3 regions of the Micromonospora soli genome follow, and region 3 is predicted to be linked to each of the others. Evidence: riboswitches for the same ligand, from Rfam matches in the RefSeq annotation. Region 3 holds a riboswitch; each other region holds the start of a gene.

Region 1 (7,067 bases), 1.6 Mb from region 3:
GGCCGGCGCACGGTCCCCGTTCCGTGCAGGCGCCGAAATCGTAAGGCATCGACTGACGGACAGGTGTCCCGTGCGCCGGGCGGCCCGGCGGCCCGGACGGTGCCCGGTGCACCGGCGGGTAGGGTTGCCCGTCATGACCAGCGCCCCGACCGCCACCCCCGCCGTCCGGCTGCCGTCGCTGACCGGGCTGCGCTGGGTCGCCGCCCTGCTGGTCTTCGGCTTCCACGCGGGAACCATGCGGATCGTCGCCGAGCCCGACTACAGGGCGGTCGTGGATCGGCTGTTCGCCCTCGGCCTGTCCGGTGTGGAGTTCTTCTTCATCCTCAGTGGATTCGTCCTGGTCTGGTCATACCGGGACGGTGAGCGACGACGCACCTTCCTGCGGCGCCGGCTCGCCAAGATCTACCCGAACCACCTGGTGACGTTCGTCGCGGCGCTGGCCGTCGCGTTCTGGCTCGCCGACCCGGTCGCCCCGTGGGCCGCGCTCGGCAACCTCGCCCTGGTCCAGGCGTGGAATCCCACCCCGGGCTACTTCTACAGCGTCAACACGGTGAGCTGGTCGCTCTCCTGCGAGCTGGCCTTCTACCTCTGCCTGCCGCTGGTGCTGCCCGCGCTGCGCCGGGCCCGGACCGGCGTGCTCCGCGCGGTGCTGATCGCCGCGCCGCTGCTCATCCTGGCCCTCTGGCCCGGCCAGCGGCTGGTGCCCGAGGAGAGCCGCTGGTGGTTCACCCAGATCTTCCCGGTGGTCCGGTCGCTGGAGTTCTGGATGGGCGTGGCCGCGGCCGAGCTGATGCGCCGGGGACGCTGGCGCGGGCCCGGGCTGACCGTGGCCAGCCTGCTCTTCGTCGCCACCTGGGTGGTCGCCGCGCAGTGGGTCCGCGCCGAGCTCTGGGCGGCCCTGCTCGCGGTGGCGTACCTGCTGGTGATCACCGCCGCCGCGGACGCCGACGTGCGCGGCCTACCCACGCCGTGGCGGTCCCGGCCGATGGTCTGGCTCGGTGAGGTGTCGTTCGCCTTCTACCTGGTGCACGTCCTGGTGATGCAGACCGTGCTGCGCCTCACCGGGCACTGGGGTGCGGGGCTGCCCGGCGGCTGGGGCCCGCTCGCGGTACTCGGCTTCCTGCTGGCCAACCTGCTGCTCGCCGCCGCCCTGCACCGCTGGGTGGAGACGCCGATGATGCGCCTGCTCGGGCCGCCGCGCCGGGCCCGCGTCCCGGCCGCCTCCGCCGCGCCGGCGCCCGCCGTGCCGGCCCCGCGGTCGGCCCCTGCCGGGCCGGTCGAGGCCCGCCCCACCCCGGGCCGGCCGGTCGCGTACGCCGGACGGCGCGACCCGGGCTGAGCCACGCCCGACCCGGCCGGCGCGCCGGGAACTCCCGTTCCGAACTCTGTCCACCCTGGTCGGTGCCCCGGTCCGAGCCCTGGCGACACGCCCGGGACGATGCGGCGCGCGGGTCTCGACGGTAGGTTTGGCACGTGCTTCCGATCGCGCTCACCTGTCCCCTGTGGTGGGTGGCGCGCTGGACGGCCCGCATGCTGGCCAGCCTGGCCGTGGTGGTCGCCTGCTCGCTCGGCGCGGCCACGTTGCCGGTCGGGGTGGCCGCGCAGGCCGCTGCCGCCCAGGCCGCTCCCGGCCCGGTCGACACCTGGACGGTCCGCGCCGGTTCCCCCGACCGCGCCCTCGGCTTCGTCCCCACCGGTTCGCCCGACACGGTGACCGGTGCCGCGGCGCGGGCCGGGGCGGCAACCGCCGACGTCGACCCGGGAACGGCGGCCGACCGGCCGGTCGTGCCGGCTCCGGCGGCACCGCGGCCGGCCGGGGTCGCCCCGCCGGAGCGATACCCCCTCCCGGTCGGGCTGGTGCCCGCGACCGTCGGCTCCCGGGCCCCGCCCGCCCGCTGACTTCGGGGCGGCCCGGCCCGCCCTCGCCGCACCACCGAACCTCACCCCCGCACGCGCCCGACGGCGGCCCGGCGGCGCCCGCCCCGGTTCGCGCCCCGCCCCGCCGGCCGTGCGGACCTCTCCGCCACGACGTTTCCCGTGAGGTGCCGACCATGGAGAAGACCGTTCTCCACCACTTCCTGACCGAGGTCCCCGAAGCCACCGCCATCTGGTCCGCCCTGCTCCTGCTCGCCCTCGGGCTGCTCGCCGCGCTGGTCGCCCGACCGGAGCGGGACGCCCCGCCCGACCCGGCCCCCGATCCGACCGCCGAGCGGGCGGCCCGCCTCGCCGACCTGTCCCGCTACGCCGACGAGGTGGCGGTGGCCGCCGACGGGGCCGCGCAGACCGCCCGGCGCCGGCGCGAGCAGTGGCTCGCCACCCAGGACGAGGCCGATCGGGCCTGGCGGGCGTACGACGAGGCCGACGGGGCCGCCCGCCGCGTCGCCGGCGCCGCCGCGCTGCCTCCGCCGCGGACGCCCCGGACACCCGCCGAGTACGCGGCCCGGGAGCGCTGGCTGCACCACGCCGCGATGGCGGCGCACTGGCGGGGCGAGTTGACCGCCCGGCAGCTCGCCGACGTGCTGGCGCACCGCAACGGGTGGGACCCGCGCCGGCACCCGGCCGAGCAGGAGATCGTGCTGGCCCGGGCGGTACGCGACGGCCGGCGCGCCGGCTGGCGGGCCGCCGCCGAGCGGGAGCAGCGGGCCTGGCGGGACGCCGAACTGGCCGCCGAGGCGGCCCGCGCCCTGGCCGCCGAGGCGTACGCGGCCGCCGCGGCGCTGCGCCCCGGCCCCGCCCCGGCCCGCCCCGCCGAGCCGGCGACCCAGCCCCTCGCCCCGGTGCCGGCCGGCCCGCGGGCGGCGCCGACGGCGCGGTGGCGGCCGGCGCGCGTGGGCTGAATCGTTACCCGAATGCGGTGAGCCCGGTCACGGCCGGACGGAAACGGTCATCGGGATCAGGTCGGGCGATCGACCCCCGCAATTCCGGGTCGGTCGCCACCCGATGTCCGATTGTCGCCCGACGGTTCCGGGATAACTGGTCGTCCCATTGAGTAACGTCAGTGATCGACTGTTCCGGTCAGAGTAACGATGTTCGAGGTTTACGCAGGTGGGGGCGCTTGGCTTGCGGCGTACCCACCGGTAGTGTCGGCGCGTCCGGTGCGGTTTTCGATCGCAAGTGGCGACGCCGTGCCGACCCGCCTAATCGTGATCTCACGAACCGGGGACCCAGGGCAACACCGGGGTGAATCCGCGAGCCACGGCCCGCGGTAGGGCGTACTTCCCGCCCGAATCCGTCAGCTAACCCGGTAGGCGGCCACGGAAGGAGTTCCATTCCTCGTGCGAACCACCCCCCGACACTCCCCCCGCCTCCACGGCATCGCGGTGCCGGCGCTCGCCTGACCGGCGACTCCTGGCACCGTCCCCCAGCCCGGCCCGCCGGGCGCTCCCATCCCCGCGGCCACCCGCTCCCCGCAACGCGCGTGAACTCCTCCGCGTGTCGGGCCGGCGTGTGCCGCTCAGGCCCCCCGTGGAGGAACACGTGAAGCACCGAATGAAGCGTCAGCTGCGGCGTGTCGTGACCGAGCGCCCGGCCCGGATCGTCGCCGGCTCGGCCGCGGCGCTCGTGCTCGCCGGCGGCGTCGGCGCGGCGATCGCCGCCACCGACGGCAGCACCCCGGTCCGCCAGGAGAACGCGGCCGCCGTCGCCGAGCTGGCCCCGCGCCTCGGTGACGTCGCCACCCGCGGCGAGGCCCGGGTCGCCGCCCCGTCGCCGTCCGCCTCGCCGAGCGCGTCGCCGTCGGCGTCCGCGTCGGCCAGGGCCAAGGCCTCCGCCGACCCGGACACCACCCGCAAGGCGAAGCCGAAGCCGCCGTCGACCAAGGTCCTCGACTACACCTACGAGGCGCAGAACCAGTTCTGGAACTGCGGCCCGGCCGCGGTGCGCAACGCGCTCAGCGCGAGCGGCGTCGAGACCACCCAGGAAGCGATGGCGGTCCCGCTCGGCACCACCGAGAACGGCACCAACTCCGCCGAGGACACCACCCGGGGCCTGAACCAGATGGTCAAGGGCAACCCGTACAAGACCCACATGTTCGGCGGCTCGGCGAGCCCGGCGGAGATGGACCAGCTCCAGGCGGACGTGGTCAAGGCGATCACCGACGGTCGGGGCGTGGTGGTCAACGTGGCCGGCGACGCCACCGACACCGACGGCGGCTGGCACTCGTTCCCGGGCGGCCACTACATCGCCGTCATCGGCTACAAGAACGACGGCCGGACCGTGCGGATCGCCGACTCGGCGAACCCGGCGCTGCCCGAGTACTGGATCAGCACCATCGACCTGGCGAACTGGGCGGGCACCCGCGGCTACTCCGCCTGATCGCACCCTTCCCCGTCGGGCCCCGGCTTCCTGAGCCGGGGCCCGACGTCGTCTGTCGGACTCCCGCCGCTGCCGGTCTCGCGCGCCGTGTCCGCCGGGTGGCACACTGCGCCGTATGGGCGATGCGACAGGTATCCGCCATCTGCTGCTCCTCCACGGCATGGGAGCCACCGGCGAGGTGTGGCTGCCGTGGGCGCCGCTGCTGGAGCGCCGCTGGCCGGGGCGCTGGCTCGCCCCCGACCTCGCCGGCCACGGCTGGTCGCCGCCGCTGCCGGCGTACTCCTTCGAGGCCCTCGCGAGCCGGGTTGTGGCGAGCCTCGGTCCGGTGGCCGAGCGGCTCGGCCCCCGGGACCGCCTCGTCGTGCTCGGCCACTCGCTCGGCGGCGTGGTGGCGCTGGCCCTCGCCGCGCGGGCCCGGCGCCTACCGGTGGACGCGGTGGTCGGGCTCGGCATCAAGGCCGCCTGGTCCCCGGCCGAGCTGGACAAGGCCCGGGAGCTGGCCCAGCGGCCGGTGACCTGGTTCAGCAGCCGGGACGAGGCCGCCCGCCGCTACCTGCGGGTCGCCGGGCTGGCCGGGCTGTTCGCCCCGGACCACCCGGTGGTCGACGCGGGGCTGCGCCGCGAGGACGGCCGCTGGCGGCTGGCCATGGACCCGGCCGCGTTCGCGGTGGGGGAGCCACGGCTGCCCGCGCTGCTCGCCGCGACGGACGTGCCGGTGCTGCTGGCCCGCGGCGAGCAGGACCCGATGGTCTCCGACGCGCAGCTCAAGGAGCTCGGCGTGCCGGTGACCAGCCTGCCGGGGCTCGGCCACAACGCACACGTCGAGGATCCGGAGGCGGTGCTCGCCCTGCTCGACCCGTACCTGTGACGGCTCAGGCGGTGGGGGAGAGCGGCGAGCCGTCCGGCGCCGGCGCTTCGGCGGCGCGCGGCGCGGGCCGGTTCCACTCCGGTTCCAGCTCCCGGCGGGCGGCGTCGAGGAACGCCTCGGCGTACGACTCGGCGGGGAAGTCACCCAGGTAGCGGCTGCGGGTCGCCCAGCGGTCCGCCGCCTTCGGGTCGGTGTCGAGCAGCTCGGTGAGCACCTCGTCCACGTTGGACATGTCGCGGCGCAGCACGTAGCCGGAACCGGCGAGGGGGAACCGCGTCACGAAGTCCGCGCCGTCGGCGCCCATGTCGGTCACCGCGTACGGCTTGCCCGAGTAGAGGTAGTCGGAGATGACCCCGGAGACGTCCGAGACCAGCGCGTCCGAGCGGTTCACGCACTCGGTCAGGCTCAGCTCGCGGCCGGCCGCCGCGCCCCACAGGTGCGCCCGGCCGGTCCTGGCCCGGTCGGCGGCGAGCAGCTCGGTGAGCCGGGCCAGCTGCCGCGCCGAGGCCGGGTTCTGCGCCGTGTACGGGTGGGCCCGCAGGATCACCGTGGCGCCCCGGTCCAGCAGCCGGCGGATCACCGTCTCGGCCACCGGCAGCGAGCAGTAGTTGGCGTCGGCGTGGTGCCCCGTCCAGGTGGGGGTGTAGAGCACGGTCGGGTTCGCCGCTCCGCGCGCCGGTTCCCGGCGTACCTCGATCGCCTCGACCTGGGGGCGGCCGACCACCACGAACTTCTCGGCGGGAATCTCCACGCCGGCCCGGGCGTACCGGTCGATCGCCGCCTGCCCGGCGACGAAGATCTTGTCGAAGATCGCCGAGACCGGGTTGGCGCTGGGCGCCTTGTCGCTGTCGCCGTGGTGCAGCTGCACGTGGGTGAGCTGGGAGAAGCGGATGCAGTGGCTGTTCTTCGCGCCATGGTTGACGTAGAAGGCCACGCGCAGGCTCGGCACCAGCGCCTCGTCCATGGTCTTCAGCGTCGGGCAGAAGACCACCGGCGCGCGGGTCGCCGCGGCGACGGCCGGCAGGAACTCCGGCTCCCGGAGCAGCACCAGGAACGGCCGGCCGATCCGCTCCAGGTACGGCAGCCACATGGTGACCTGGTACTCCGACCCGGGCGGGGCGGAGAAGTAGAGCACGAACTCGGGCTGGTGCCGGCGCAGCGCGCGGCCGACCGGGCCGCCGCCGGCGGGCGGGCGGAACCGGCGCCGGGCCAGGTCCAGCCCGACCGCGCCGCAGCCCGCCGCGACCAGCAGGGCGGCGATCAGCGCCACCCAGGCCGGCAGGGCCAGGCCGGCGGCCACCGCCACCACGGCGAGCAGCCCGAGCAGCGCGTCCCCGAGCCGGGCGGCGACCAGCGGGGTCCATGAGCGGACCGGCAGGTTGGCCGCGCGGATCTCCAGCGCGCCGGCGTCGCGCAGCGGGCCCACCAGCAGCACCAGGCCGAGCAGGACCAGCGCGGTCAGGGCGAGCGCGGGGTCGAAGCCGCCGTCGAGCCGGCGGGCGTAGCCGACCAGGATCCCGGCGGCGACCAGCACCGACTCGGCCACGGCGTCGGCGTTGGGCCGGATCCGGCGCTCCACCGCGGCGGCGGCCAGCGCGGCCACGGCGATCGCCAGGCCCCAGCCGGTGGCCCCGGTGAGCGCCACGACGAGGAAGGCCAGCACCGCCAGCCCGGTGGTCAGCACCCGGGCGAGCAGCTTCCGGACCAGGTCACCACGCATCTGGCTCGTCCCGTCCCGCGGCTCAGGCGTCGACGCCGGTGGGCAGCTGCTCGGATGACTGCGGGCCGGCCTGGGCGGGCACCGCCGCGACCGGCTCGCCGGGCGCCCGGCGCACGTCGATCACCTGGCCGGTCAGTTCGGAGATCAGCACGTCCAGGGAGGCCT
Region 2 (7,067 bases), 2.1 Mb from region 3:
CGGTGCGGTCAGTCGTCCAGGCCGACCGGGGAGTCCGGGCGGTCCACGTCGACGAACTCGATCTCGTCCAGCTCGCGGACGCCGCTTCCGGCGGCCCGGGCGGCGGTGCCGGCCGCCCAGCCGAGCGCCGCCCCGGCCAGCGCCGCGGCGATCAACAGCGTCCAGGGCAGCGCCGGCCGGCGACCGGCGAGCGCGTCGAAGGCGAGGCTGGCCCGGCGGCGGGCCTCCTCGGCGGCGGAGCCGACCAGGCCGGTGGCGTCGTCGGTCAGCCCGGCGCCGTTGCGGCGGGCGGAGCGGGCGGCGTCCCGGACGCTGTCCCCGGCGGAGCTGACGGCGGAGAGCAGCTGCTCCCACGCCTGGTCCGCGATCCGCTCGGGCTTGCTCCGGCGGTCCAGCAGGGTGGTTCCGAACATGGGTGTTACCTCCTCGGGGTGCCGAAGTCCCGGGCGTCACCTCGGACTCCGGTGGCCATCCGGCGCGTGTGACGGTTCGCTCACCGGGCTGTGCCCGCCCCGGACCGGGCGCAAACCACCCCGGTGGGCCGCCCGCCCACCGCTCGGCGTACGGGGGGAGGAACCACCCGAACGCGCCGGGGTCGCCCGGCTCCGGGCCGAACAGGCGCTCGCCCGCTACCCTGGGTCGGCGGATCGGCCGGCACCCGTCGGTCGTTGCAGGTGTAGAGAGTTGTCCCGGGGAAGCAGGAATCAAAGGATCCGGATGGGGATGCCCAGGTGTGCCCAGTCCGCGAATTGCTCATCCCGAGGGGTGGCGACCGAGGGTGTCGGAGGAATACTCTCGGTCGCGGCCCGCGTACTGATGAGGCGCCCGTACGGGCGAGTGGAGGTGCTCGCGTGAGCCTGTCGATCGTGAAGTCGGTTCTGCCGGGTGGTGTCATCCAGATCGCTCCGCGGGGCGAGATCGACGTCGACACCGCGTACGAGGTGCGGGAAGCGATCGCCGAGGTGCTCGCCAAGGGCCGCCCGTCGCGGATCGAGCTGAACATGCGGCTGGTCACCTTCATCGACTCCGTCGGCATCAGCGCGATGGTGGCCGGGTTCCAGACCGCCGAGGTCAGCGGCGTCAAGCTGGTGGTCACCGAGCCGAGCCGCTTCGTCCACCGGCAGCTCTGGGTGACCGGTCTGCTCGGCCTCTTCGGCGGGCCCGATCCCTACTTCGCCGACAGCGGCTCCGAGCTGCTGCCCGGCGCCTGACCGCCTCCCTCACCCCCTTCTGCGACCCCACCCGGCCGGGGACCTTCGACCGTTGCCAGCCAGGCCCGGGTACGGGACGATCGTCCGGACCGTCGACGGCGAGGGGGTACGGCTTGCTCAGCAGCGACAGCTTCAGCTACACGGTGCAGGCCCGCTGCACCCGGGCGGAGGCGCTCGCCCTGCTCGGTGACCTGAACCGGCAGGGCGAACTGCATCCGCTGATCGTCCGCGTCCGCGAGCTGCCGCCCCGCCCCGGCGCGCTGGCCAGCTACGCGATCACCGACCGGCTGGAGCTCGGCCCGCTGCACTTCCCGGTGACCTACCAGGCGGACGTGCTGGTCGCCACCGAGGACGAGGTGGTGACCGTGGCCCGGCAGCAGCCGGCCACCACCGTGCGCAACCACACCCGGCTGCGGGAGGAGGCGGACGGCGTGGTGCGGATCGACGTCGAGATCACCCTCTCCGCCCCGGCACCGCTGTTCGGCTACGCCTTCCGGCAGGCCCGGGCGGCGCACCTCGGGCTGGCCAGCCGGCTCGGCGCGACCCTGGAGGGGCGCCCGGCCTGAGTCAGGCCCGCCGGCCGGCCGGCACCGCCGGCCGGCCCGCCGGGGCGGCCGGGCGCCGCAGCCGCCCCCACGGCTTGTAGGTGGAGAGCACGGTGGCGACGATCAGCAGGGTGCTGGAGACCGCCGGCGGGATGACCAGGTCCAGCCGGTCCCGGGCGGTGAGGTCCGGCGCCAGGTCGCCGAGCCGGCGCACGGTCGGGGTGAGCAGCAGCAGGACCAGCCCGAGCATCACGGTGGTGAGCGCGAACTTCACCAGCACCCAGCGCCAGCGCAGCAGGCCCCACGGGGTGAGCAGCGCGCTGGCCAGCCCGACCAGCCAGACCGCCAGGCTCAGCGGGGCGAAGAGCCAGGTCACCAGCAGCCCGGCGGCCGGGTAGACCAGCTCGGGGTCGGCGCCGCGCAGCCCGGCGACGCCCAGGGTGAGCAGCACCAGGTCCGCGCCGAGCCAGCCGAGCGAGGTGATCAGGTGCAGGGTCAGCAGGGCCTTGCGTCCGGTGGGCGAGAGTCGGGTCATGCCACCGATGCTGGTCCGCCGCCGGCCCGGCGTCGTGGGGCGCGCGACGACATCCGGCGTACGTCGTGGGGCGTAGGGTGGCCCGCCGCGCGGGGCGGGCCACCCCCGCCTCAGTAGACCGACAGGTGCACGTGGTTGGTGTGGTCGCTGGACGGGTCGCCGTTGCCGCCGCTGTACGCCTTCCACCCGCTGCTCGGCAGCCAGATCTGCTTGTACCAGATCACGTAGAGCACGGCGAGGGCGTCGGCGTTGCGGATGAAGTACGCCGCCAGGTTGTTGCCGTACGTCTTGTCGCCGCCGGTGGCCACGCCGCCGAAGCCGTCCTTCTGCGCCGCGAAGTCGCAGGCCCGGCCCTTCGGGTGCTCGCCCGAGCCGCTGGGCCGGTAACAGGAGACGTACCGGGTGAACCCGGCCGCCTTGGCCTGTTGCAGGGCGTGCAGGGTGCGCGGGGTGATGCAGCCGTCGGCCGGCGTCGGGTCGTTCACGCTGCACGACTCCGGCGGCCAGGAGCCGTCGGCGTTGCGCGGGGCCGGTTCGGCGTTCGCCCGGGAGGTGCCCTGCACGCTGCCGCCGGCGCTGGCCGCCTTGTTGTTCGCCACTTCCAGGGCGTGCTCCGCCTGCTGCTTGCGCTTGGCCATCACCGCGACCTGCTTGCGCTGCTCCTGGATCTCGCCGGTCAGCGCGGCCCGGGTGCGGGTGGCCCGGTCCCGGGTGTCGATGAGGTCGCGCAGCGCCCGGTCCTCGTGCGCGGCGACCTGCTGGAGCGCGGCGGCGCGGTCCATGAAGCCCTCGGGGCTGCTGCTGCCGAGCAGCGCCGCGGCGGTGCCGAGCCGTCCGGTCCGGTACGCCACACCGGCGATCTCGCCGACCTTGGCGTCGCGCGTGCCCAGCTCGGAGTTGATGGTGGCGAGCTCGGCGGTGAGCTGCTTCTGCCGGCTCACCGAGCGGTTCAGCGCGGTCCGCGCCTCCAGCCAGCCCTTGCTGGCCGCGTCGAGCTGGGCGCGCAGGGCCGGGCTGCCGCCCTCGTCGTCGCCGGGGGCGGCGGCGAGCAGGCCGGTCGGGGTGGCCGCCGAGGCGGGGGAGACCGGCGCGGTCGCGACGCCGAGGGCGAGCGTCGCGACGAGCAGGGCCGCCAACCGGGCGGCCGTCCGTCGTACAGGTGCCACTGATGGCATTCAGGTGTCCTTCCGTCAACCGCCGACCGGGTTAGCTGACGGGTTCGGGACGGAAGATCCCTACCGCTGGCGCGGATGCACCCCAGGTACGTGGTTCCCCGGCTCGCCGTGCTGCGGCGATTAGGCGACGGCCACCGCAGGCGCCGGAGGGCGCCGCCCGGCGGAGGCCGCGATCGAGCCTACCGGCGGTGCCCCGACGCGGCCCGGGTGGCGGGGACGGACAGTCGGGCCAAAACCGGCATAGGACCACAATAGTCACTCGAATTTAAGATTGTCCTAATTACCACTCGACTGACCCGCACGCCCCCGGGGACGCTCCGGGTTCGATCTGCAACGTGGCGTGGTCGATCCGGAAGTCGTCGTGCAGGGCGGCCCGGGCGGCGGCCAGCACCTCGCCGACCTCCGCGCCGGGGCGCATGGTCAGGTGGGCCGAGGCCACCTCCATCCCGGAGGTGAGCGTCCAGACGTGCAGGTCGTGCACCTCGGCCACGCCGGGCACCGCGGCCAGCCGGTCGTGCACCGCGGTCACCTGGAGGTGCTCGGGGGCGGCCTGCACCAGGATCCGCACGGCGGCCCGGCCGAGCCGCCAGGTGCGCGGCAGGATGAACAACCCGATGGCGACCGCGACCAGCGGGTCCGCCCACCACCAGTCGGTGAGCGCGATGACCAGGGCGGCGCCGATCACGCCGAGCGAGCCCAGCAGGTCGCCGAGCACCTCCAGGTACGCCCCGCGCAGGTTGATGCTCTCCTGCGCCCCGGTGCGCAGCAGCGCGAACGCGGCGAGGTTGGCGAGCAGGCCGAGCACCGCGACGGCGAGCATCGGGCCGGCGAGGACCTCGGGCGGCTCGCCGAACCGGCGTACCGCCTCGACGAGCACGTAGACGGCGACCGCGCCGAGCAGCACCGCGTTGGCGAGCGCGGCCAGCACCTCCAGCCGGTAGAGCCCGAAGGTGCGCTGCGGGTCGGTGTCGGCTCGGCGGGTGGCGGTGATCGCGGCCAGGGCCATCCCGATCCCGAGCACGTCGGTGAACATGTGCCCGGCGTCGGAGAGCAGGGCCAGCGACCCGGTGCCGAACGCGGCCACCGCCTCGACCAGCATCAGGGCGGTGAGCAGCCCGAACGCGCCCCACAGCCGGCCCCGGTGGCGCTGCGCGGCATTGGCCACCGTGCCGCTGTGGTCATGACCTGCGCCCACGCCCACACCCTCTCGTTCCCCGCCCCGGCCGAGCTCAATCTATGCTCACATCGCTATGTATGCAACTAAAACGGCGGGTGCCACCGGGCCGCCGGCAGCCGTCAGGCGACCGGATCCAGCGTGGTCAGGCGCTGGGTGGCCCGGGAGAGCGCCACGTAGAGCGTCCGCACCCCCGAGCCCGGGTCGGCCCGGATCTCGGTCGGGGCCACCAGCACCACGCCGTCGTACTCCATGCCCTTGGCCTGGAGGCTGGTCACCACCTGGAGCCGCGTGCCGCCCAGGCCGCCCAGCCAGCCGGCCACCTCGTCCCGGCGCGGCACCGGCGTGATCACCCCCACCGTGCCCTCGACCTGCGCCAGCAGCGCGCGGGCCGCCGCCTCGGTGGCCGGGGCCAGCTCGGCGGCGGGCACGGTCAGCTCGACCGGATCCACGCCGGTGGAGCGCACCGCGGTGGGCAGCGGCAGGTCCGGGTAGAGCCGGCGGATCTCCGCCGCCGCCACCGCGAAGATCTCCGCCGAGTTCCGGTAGTTGGTGGTCAGCTCGTAGCGGTACCGGCGACGCCGCCCCAACGCCTGGTCCCGGGCCCGGGTCAGCTCCTCCGGGTCGCCCGTCCAGGCGGTCTGCGCGGGGTCTCCCACCACCGTCCAGGAGGCCAGCCGGCCCCGCCGGCCGATCATCCGCCACTGCATCGGCGAGACGTCCTGCGACTCGTCGACCACGACGTGGGCGAACTCGCGGTAGTCCTCCGGCCGTTCCCGGGCGGCGGCCCGAGCCGCCCGCTGCCGGTCGGCGTACGTGCTCAGCTCCCGGACCCCTCCGGCGAGCTGGAACGGGTCGCGCTTCGGCTTCGGCCGCTGGACCGGCTTGCCGAGCAGCGCGTCCAGCTCGTCCAGCAGCGCGACGTCGGCGATCGTCAACCCCTCGGCGTCCAGGCTCCGGTACGCCTCGGTCAACAGCCGGATCTCCACCCCGGAGAGCACCCCGCCGGCGTACCGGCGCAGCCGCTCGGGGCGGGCGAGCCAGCCGAGCACGTGCCGCGGGTGCAGCCGGGGCCACCACGCCTTCAGGAACTCGCGGAACTCCGGCCGGTCGATGATCTCGTCCTCGAACGCGGGCTGCTCCGGCAGCCGGCCGACCCGCAGCGTGCGGGCCTGCGCGTACAGGGCGGCCAGGACGGCGTCGAAGGCGACCCGGCGCACCTCGTTGCGGCGCGCGCCGCGGGACAGCATCCGGTCCCGGATCGCGTCCAGCTCGGCCCGCTCCAGCCGGAGCAGCTCGCCCCGGTAGAGCAGGCGCAGCTCGGTGGGGGAGTCCGGCACCGCGTCCCGCGCCGCGCGCTCCAGCACCCGGCGCATCCGCAGCGAGCCCTTCACCGCCGCCACGGCCGGCGGGTCGGTGCGGCTGGCGGACATCCCGGGGAAGAGCGAGCCGAGCGAGTGCAGGGTGGCCGTCTCCTCGCCGAGCGAGGGCAGCACCGAGGCGATGTACTCGACGAACACCCCGGACGGCCCGACCACCAGGATGCCGCCGCCGGCGTACCGGGCCCGGTCGGAGTAGAGCAGGTACGCCGCCCGGTGCAGGGCCACCGCCGTCTTGCCGGTGCCCGGGCCGCCGGAGACGATCGTGACGCTGTTGCCCGGGGAGCGGATCGCCTCGTCCTGCTCCCGCTGGATGGTGGCGACGATGTCCCGCATGCCCCGGCCGGTGGCCCGGGACAGGGTGGCCAGCAGCGCGCCGTCGCCCACCACGGCGAGGTCCGGCGGCGCCGACTCCGGGTCCAACAGGTCGTCCTCGATCCGGGTGACCCGCTCCGCCGACGACTGGATGGTGCGTCGGCGCACCACGCCCATCGGCTCGGCCGGGGTCGCCTGGTAGAACGCCGCCGCGGCCGGCGCCCGCCAGTCCACCACCAGGGTCTCGGCGTTCTCGCCGCGCACCCCGAGCCGCCCCACGTGGAGCACCTGCCCGGTCCGCAGGTCGAGCCGGCCGAAGACCAGCCCCTCGTGCTCGGCGTCCAGCACGTGCCGGCGCTGGGCCGCGTGGAAGACCATCGCGTCCCGCTCCACCAGCGCGCCGAAGTTGCCCACCCGGGCCAGCCGGTAGCCCTCCCGTTCGGCCTCGGCGGCCGCCCGACGCAGCTCCGCCAGCCGGGCGTACACCCGGTCGAGATGCCGCTGCTCGACGGCGATCTCCCGGTCCAGGGTGGTCTGGTCGCTCAACGCGGGGGCTCCTGCGGGTCAGGTGGCGGGCACGGCGGGCTGAATGAGGGTACGGGCCGCCGTCCCGGCCCGTGTCGGGGCCATGCCGGTGCCCGTGGCCCCGCCGCTGCCGGTTGCCCGTTATCCGGCCGTTCCCACCCGTTGTCCGGGCGTTCCCGCCGCCGACCGGTCGCGTTCCGCCGGGAAG
Region 3 (7,067 bases):
GGCCTCGGTGGCCGGTTCGGCGGTGAAGAGCGCGAGCAGGGCGCCGACCTGCTGGTCGGCCTCGGCCGGGTGGCGGAAGTGGCCGCTCGGGTTGATCGTGTACTCGTTGCGCCGGCCGACGCGGGTGCGGCGGAGGTAACCGCCGGCCTCCAGGTCGGCGACGATCGCCTGGGCGGCCCGCTCGGTCACCCCCACCTCGTCGGCCACGTCGCGCAGCCGGGCGGTGGGGTTGCGGGCGATGGCCAGCAGCACGTGCCCGTGGTTGGTGAGGAACGTCCAGTTCCGGGCGCTCCCGTTCGCGCCTGCTGTCGTCGCCATGGTGGCCATGGTATGGCCCACTCGCGTATCGGGCGGCTCTGGCCCGGTCCCGCGAGCCGGCCTCCGGGGGGCGCCGGGCCGTTGGTCAAGGGTCTCGGGACGTATGAAATGCGTATCACGTATCCCTTGACGCGCCTTCTGCTGCGTGTGACGGTGGTCGGCGAGGCCGCCTCTGCCGCCGGCCGGGTTGACCAGGTCGTTTGGGTCGAGGACGAGGTGACTGTATTGACGCCCACCACTCCCGAGCAGGCGCTCGCCGAGTTGTACGCCGGGAACAACCGTTTCGTCACCGGCGTCCCCCGCCATCCCAACCAGGACGCCGGTCGCCGGGCCGCCGTGGCCGAGGGCCAGCAGCCCTTCGCGGTGCTGGTCGGCTGCTCCGACTCCCGCCTCGCCGCCGAGATCATCTTCGACCGCGGGCTCGGTGACCTCTTCGTGGTACGGACCGCCGGCCACACCGTCGGCCCCGAGGTGCTCGGCAGCGTCGAATATGCCGTCACCGTGCTCGGCACCCCCCTGGTCGTGGTGCTCGGGCACGACTCGTGCGGCGCGGTGCAGGCCGCCCGGGATTCCGTCACCACCGGCACGTCCCCGGCCGGGCACCTCGGCGCGCTGGTGGACGCCGTCGCACCCAGCCTGCTCCGGGCGGCGCGCGAGGGCGTCGAGGACGTCAACGGGATCGTCGACATCCACATCGCGCAGACCGTGGAGGCCCTGCTGGCCCGGTCCGGCGTGCTCGCCGAGCGGGTGGCCGCCGGACGGTGCGCGGTGGTCGGCATGTCGTACCGGCTCAGCGCCGGTGAGGTGCGGACCGTGGCCGAGGTGCCCGCGGGCCGGACGCCGACGGCACCCGCCCAGGCCGAGCCGGTGGACCCCGCGCCCTCGGCCGTCTCCGGCTGACCCTCCGTCCCCGACGTGCGAAAGGGGCCGCCCCGCCTGGTCGCGGGACGGCCCCTTGCGGCGTACGCCGGTCAGAGCAACGACATGTGCACGTGGTCGGTGTGGTTGGACGGCCCGCTGTAGGACTTCCAGCCGGTGGCCGGGAACCAGATCTGCCGGTTCCAGATCACGTAGTAGATGCCCAGCCGGTCGGCATTGCGGATGAGGAAGGCGGCGACGTTGTTGCCGTACATCCGCATGTCGTTGTTGTGCCAGGGGGAGAAGCCGCTCTTCTGCAACGACCAGTCGCAGGCCCGGCCCTTCGGGTGCTCCCACGGCCCGCCGGGCCGGTAGCAGCCCACGAAGCGGTTGAAGCCGGCCCGCTTGACCTCCTTGTAGGCGTGCAGCGTGCGCGGCGTGACGCAGCCCGAGGTGGTCGGGTCGTTCTCGCTGCACGACTCGGGCTTCCAGTCGCCGTCGGCGGTACGGCCGGGGCCGATCCGGGCCACCGGCGAGGTGGCCGAGACCAGGCCGCCGGTGAAGCCGAGGCCGCCGACCAGCTTCAGCGCCTTCTCCGTCTCGGCCTTCTCCCGGGCCATCGTGTTGGCCTGCTTCTGCTGCTCGCGGACCTCGGCGTCGAGGGCGATCTTGGCCTGCTCGGCCCGGTTCTTGGCCGCGTTGACCTCGGCGAGCTTCTGCGCGTTCACCATGTTCAGCTCGTCGAGCAGGGCGGCCCGCCGGACGAACGAGTCGGGGGAGTGGCTCTCCAGCAGCATGGTCATCGCACCCATCCGGCCGGTCCGGTAGGACTGTGCCGCGATGGCGGAGACCTGCGGGCTGAGGGCGTCGAGCTGGGCCTGCGCGGCGCGTACCTCGAGGGCCAGCTGGAGCTGGCGCTTCTTCGACTTCTCCAGCTGCGCCTTGGCCCGGATGTAGCCCCGGTTCGCGTCGGCGATCGCCTCGGTGATGAGGGGATCCTCGTCGTCCTCCGGGGCGTGCCCCGAGGGGGTGGGGCTGCTGGGCGCGGCCGTCGCCGGGGCGGGGCCGGCGACGATGGCGAACGCGGCCAGCACGGCCAGCACGGGTGTCACCCAGCGGCGCAGGGGTGCCGTCACAGTGTTCCCTTCCGTCGACCGCCGACCGGGTTAGCTGACGGGTTCGGGACGGAAGCGGCCCCTACCGCTGGCGCGGACTCACCCCAGGTACCTGGTTCCCCGGCTCGCCCTCGGGCGATTGGGCGGTGGCACCGCAGGCGCCGCTGCGCGCCTAATTCGGTGACCGGCAGCGAGGTTACCTGACTGTCCGGGTGAGGATCTACGTCCGGAAGCCCACCAGAAGCCCTATTTCGCCGTGGCACTGCGTGACCAGCGTCGCGTTTGAAATCGGCGGTCACGCTGCGGAGTGTCACCATGCGGACTCCGTACTCGTCTCCGGTCCGCGCCAGCCGGCCGGCGCCCCGCCCAGGGCCTCGAGGGCGTCCTCCCGGGCCGCCGTCGGGCGGGGCGTCGTGGGCGGTCCGTCGGCCGGCGCGGCGGCCCGCCGTCCGGCGGTGGTCACCACCGCGGCCAGCCCGGTGGTCAGCGGCACGGCGGCGATCAGGCCCAGCGTGGCCACCGCGCTACGGACGATCTCCTGGGCCATGAACTCGCTGGTGAGGATCTGGCTGACCGGCCGGGCGTCGGCGACGAGCAGGAGCAGCAGCGGCAGCGACGCGCCGGCGTACGCCAGCACGATTGTGTTGACCGTGGAGGCGATGTGCGCCCGGCCCACCCGGGTGGCGGCCCGGTAGAGCTGCGCCCGGGACAGCCCGGGGTTGGCGTGCGCCAGCTCGGTGACCGTGGCGGCCTGGGTGACCGTGACGTCGTCCAGCACGCCCAGCGAGCCGATGATGATGCCGGCCAGCAGCAGCCCGTGCAGGTCGACCTCGCGCTGGAACATCGACAGCGTGGTGGCGTCCTCGCTGCCGAAGCCGGTCAGGTGGGTGGCGGCGGTGGCCAGCGTGCCGAGGACCCCGGTGAGCACCAGGCTGCCCAGGGTGCCGAGCACCGCCACCGAGGTCTGGGCGGTGATCCCGTGGGTGAGGTAGAGCACCACGAACATGATCAGCGCGGACCCGACGATCGCCACCAGCAGCGGCGGCCGGCCGGCGCCGATCCCGGGCAGCACGAAGCCGAGCAGGACGGCGAAGCTGGCGGCCAGGCCGCCCAGCGCGGCCAGCCCGCGCCAGCGGCCGAAGGCCACGATCGCGACCGCGAACAGCACGGCCAGCCAGACCAGCGGCGTACCGCGCTGGTGTTCGGCGATCTGATAGCTCTTCACCGTCGGGTCGGCCGGGTCCACCAGCTCGACGAGAACGATCTTGTCGCCGACCTCGACCCGGGGTGCGCCCGGCCCGGACGGGACCGGCGTCTCGGTCGGGCGGCCGGCGTCCGGGCCCTGCTCCACCGCCACGGTGGCCGTCCCGCACGGCCCGGTGGACCCGCCCGACGGCGTCTCCGGCGTCGGCGGGCAGGGCTCGGTCACCACCCGGGTCACCGTGCCGTGGTAGCGCGGCACGTCCGGGCTGCCCGCCGACTCCTGGGTGTGGCGAGGCCAGAGCACCAACGTGGCGATCACCGTGACCACGAAGAGCGGCACCACCGTCGCGGCGAGGATTCGCCGTACGCCCGGTGGGGCGGACGGAGCGGGACGGGTGTGGTCGGCGCCCATGGCGTGTCTCCCAACGATTCACAGCGGGATACGTGTCACCGGGCCGGTCGGGTGGGCCGGCCCGGGTGCCCGCGGGAAGGCGCAGGCCGGGGGTCGTCGCCCGGAATGGTAGCCAGGCCGACCGGGCGTCGCAGCCGGCCGAGGGCCGCGGGGCGGCATCGGTGCGGGCCTCGGCGGTTCTCGTGGGCTGCCCCGACGCGCCCGCTACCGTGAGGGACATGGCGGCGGGAGCGGCGGTGACCGGACGGTGGGTCCGGCTCCTGCTGCTGCTCTGCACGCTGGTCGGGCTGACCGCGATGCACACCCTCGGCCACGGGGCGCACGGCTCCGCCGACCACACCGCCGGTCACCCGTCCGCGGCCCCGGTCGAGCTCGTCGTCGGCATGGTGCAGGACTGCCCCGGCGACGGGTGCCACGTCCGGGCGCTGCCGCTGACGGACCCGGCGGGCCACCCGTCCGGCTGGAGCGTCTGCCTGGCGGTGCTCGGCGCGATCGCCGCCGCGCTGCTGGTCGCTGTGCTGCTGCGGGCCCGGTCACGAGCCGTCGGTCCGACCGTCGGCGGCCCGCTCCGGTCCGCCTTCGTGCCGCGCGCCCCGCCGCCCCGGCGGTACGGGCTGCGCCTGGCGGCGGTGTCGGTGCTGCGCAGATAGGAGGCCCCGGCGCGGGGTGGACCGGAGAACCGGTGACCCGCGTCCCCGCCTGCTGCGTACGTTCCGACACCGAAAGGCTTTCACCGTGTACATCCGTAATTTCGCGCGCCGGGCCGCCCTGGCCGGCGCGACCGTCACCGCCGCGCTAGCCCTGGCCGCCTGTGGCGGCGGCGACCACTCGACCGCCGGCTCCGGCCACGACATGCCCGCCGCCGGCACGTCCGCCGCCGGCGCCTCGGCCTCGTTCGGCGACGCGGACGTGATGTTCGCCCAGCTGATGATCCCGCACCACGGGCAGGCCGTGGAGATGGCGGAGCTGGCCGAGACCCGGGCCGCCGATCCGGAGCTGAGGAAGCTGGCCGCGCAGATCAAGGCGGCCCAGGCCCCGGAGATCGCCACCATGACCGGCTGGCTCCGCGCCTGGGGGCGGCCGGCGCCCTCGGCGAGCGGTGGCCACGGCATGCCGGGCATGGGCCACGGCATGCCCGGGATGATGTCCTCCGACGACATGGCGGAGCTGGCGGCGGCGTCCGGCGCCGACTTCGACCGGCAGTTCCTGACCATGATGATCGCCCACCACGAGGGCGCGATCACCATGGCGAAGGACGACCTGGCCCAGGGGGCGTACCCGGACGCCAAGGCGCTCGCCCAGCAGATCGTCACCGCCCAGCAGGGCGAGATCGACACCATGAAGAAGCTGCTCGGCCGGCTCTGAACCGCAGGTGCCGGGTGCCGGGGCCGTTCGCGGCCCGGGCACCCGGCGCTGAGCCGGCCCGGCGGGTGCCGGAGTCCGGGCGTGCGGCGCCGCGCCTCGCCCGATCACGCGAGTTCGCCGCGCCGGCGGCGGTACTCCTCGTCGTCGAGCTCGCCGCGGGCGTACCGCTCGTCGAGGATGCGCCGGGCGGGGCCGCCCGCGGCGGGGCCGCCGCCGGTGAGTCGGAACACCAGCCAGACCAGGCCGGCCAGCACCACCAGTCCGAGCAGGAACCAGAGCCACATCAGGCCCATCATCGGGCCGTGCCACATCATCGCGGCTGCCCTCCCGTCCGTAGCCGAGGGTCGGCCGGTCCGGCGCGAGGTGGCGCCGATCCCGGTCGCCACCTCGAAGGTACGTCGAGGTCGGCCCTTCGGGTCCGGGCCGGGCGGCCCGAGCCGCGGGCCGGAAGTCCCGGCTCAGCCCCGCTTCATCAGCCGGCCGACAGCGGCCATCATCTCCGTCGCCATCTCGTCGGCCCGGCCCTCGGCGGCCCCCTCGTGCATGCAGTGCCGGGCGTGCCCGTCGAGCAGGCCGAGGCCGACCTTGTCCAGGGCGGCCTGGATGGCGGAGATCTGGGTCAGCACGTCGATGCAGTAGCGGTCGTCCTCGACCATCTTCTCGATGCCGCGGACCTGGCCCTCGATACGGCGGAGCCGCGCGAGCAGCTGGTCCTTGCTGGCGGTGTAGCCCCGGGTCGGGGTCGTCGGTGCGGTCATGAAATCGAGGATAGCGTACCCCTCCGGGGTATGGTACGGTCCTCTCGTGACTGATACCCCCACCGGGTATCGGTACCAGGAGAGTGGCAGCCGTCTCTCCTCCGACTACCCCTGGGGGGTATAGGATGGGAACGGCGGAAGAGGAGATTCGCGATGGTCACCACCACGTACCAGGTGCAGGGCATGACCTGCGGGCACTGCGTCAACTCGGTCAGCACCGAGGTGGGCGCGATTCCGGGCGTCAGCGACGTCCAGGTCGACCTGGCCTCCGGCCAGGTCACCGTCACCAGCGAGAGCCCGTTGGACACGGACACCGTGCGCGCCGCCGTGGACGAGGCCGGCTACGACCTCGTCGGGGCGTGACGGGTCCGCGGACCCGAAGGAACCGAGGTACCACGATGAACACGGCGACCAAGCTGAGCGGCTTCGCCCTCGGCCTCACGGCGGTGTTCGGCGCGGCGTACGGGGTCGGTCACCTGGCCGACCCCGTCACCCCCGCCGCCGAGACCCGCCACGACGCCACCGAGACCCGCCACGACGCCACCGAACCCGGCCACGGCGACGGCCACACGACCGCCGCCCCCACCGACCACCTGCCCGGCGGGCTGCTCGTCTCCGACCGCGGCTACACCCTGCAACCGGTGACCGCCCCGGCCGGCGAGTTCGCCTTCCGGATCGCCGGCCCCGACGGCCGGCCGGTCACCCGCTACGACGTGGCGCACGACAAGCGCATGCACCTGATCGTCGCCCGGCGCGACCTCTCCGGCTTCCGGCACGTCCACCCGGAGCTGACGCCGGACGGCACCTGGCGGGTCGCCTCGCCGCTCGCCGGGCCCGGCGTCTGGCGGGCGTTCGCCGACTTCACCCCGACCGGTGGCGAGCCGCTGACCCTCGGCGTCGACGTCACCGTCCCCGGCCCGCTGACCGAACGCCCGCTGCCCGCCCCGGCGGCCAGCAGCACCGTCGACGGCTACACGGTCACCCTGACCGGGGCCCCGCAGCCCGGCCGCACCAGCCGGCTCACCCTGACCGTGAGCC

What was found. A riboswitch is a leader RNA that binds a small molecule or an ion and turns the genes downstream of it on or off. The one in region 3 is predicted to bind cyclic di-AMP.
Region 1: linked by a shared signal. The riboswitch ahead of Q2K19_RS00920 (C39 family peptidase) and the one ahead of Q2K19_RS08435 (coiled-coil domain-containing protein) in region 3 are both predicted to bind cyclic di-AMP.
Region 2: linked by a shared signal. The riboswitch ahead of Q2K19_RS18775 (coiled-coil domain-containing protein) and the one ahead of Q2K19_RS08435 (coiled-coil domain-containing protein) in region 3 are both predicted to bind cyclic di-AMP.

What each region holds. Positions count from the first base shown of each region.
Region 1 covers NZ_CP130427.1:193,958-201,024, reverse strand. The annotation lists gene Q2K19_RS00935 (acyltransferase family protein) at 134-1,339, shown strand; gene Q2K19_RS00930 (hypothetical protein) at 1,474-1,899, shown strand; gene Q2K19_RS00925 (hypothetical protein) at 2,052-2,837, shown strand; cyclic di-AMP (ydaO/yuaA leader) riboswitch at 3,125-3,266, shown strand; gene Q2K19_RS00920 (C39 family peptidase) at 3,466-4,314, shown strand; gene Q2K19_RS00915 (alpha/beta fold hydrolase) at 4,430-5,182, shown strand; gene Q2K19_RS00910 (CDP-glycerol glycerophosphotransferase family protein) at 5,187-6,902, opposite strand; gene Q2K19_RS00905 (bifunctional cytidylyltransferase/SDR family oxidoreductase) at 6,925-7,067, opposite strand, start outside.
Region 2 covers NZ_CP130427.1:3,906,352-3,913,418, forward strand. The annotation lists gene Q2K19_RS18755 (hypothetical protein) at 9-413, opposite strand; gene Q2K19_RS18760 (STAS domain-containing protein) at 852-1,211, shown strand; gene Q2K19_RS18765 (SRPBCC family protein) at 1,325-1,777, shown strand; gene Q2K19_RS18770 (hypothetical protein) at 1,779-2,291, opposite strand; gene Q2K19_RS18775 (coiled-coil domain-containing protein) at 2,402-3,466, opposite strand; cyclic di-AMP (ydaO/yuaA leader) riboswitch at 3,472-3,603, opposite strand; gene Q2K19_RS18780 (cation diffusion facilitator family transporter) at 3,747-4,661, opposite strand; gene Q2K19_RS18785 (HelD family protein) at 4,763-6,880, opposite strand; gene Q2K19_RS18790 (alpha/beta fold hydrolase) at 7,001-7,067, opposite strand, start outside.
Region 3 covers NZ_CP130427.1:1,760,725-1,767,791, reverse strand. The annotation lists gene Q2K19_RS08445 (helix-turn-helix transcriptional regulator) at 1-327, opposite strand, end outside; gene Q2K19_RS08440 (carbonic anhydrase) at 544-1,218, shown strand; gene Q2K19_RS08435 (coiled-coil domain-containing protein) at 1,290-2,312, opposite strand; cyclic di-AMP (ydaO/yuaA leader) riboswitch at 2,317-2,447, opposite strand; gene Q2K19_RS08430 (YibE/F family protein) at 2,602-3,906, opposite strand; gene Q2K19_RS08425 (DUF6153 family protein) at 4,125-4,556, shown strand; gene Q2K19_RS08420 (DUF305 domain-containing protein) at 4,642-5,271, shown strand; gene Q2K19_RS08415 (SHOCT domain-containing protein) at 5,376-5,585, opposite strand; gene Q2K19_RS08410 (metal-sensitive transcriptional regulator) at 5,730-6,029, opposite strand; gene Q2K19_RS08405 (heavy-metal-associated domain-containing protein) at 6,183-6,392, shown strand; gene Q2K19_RS08400 (hypothetical protein) at 6,428-7,067, shown strand, end outside.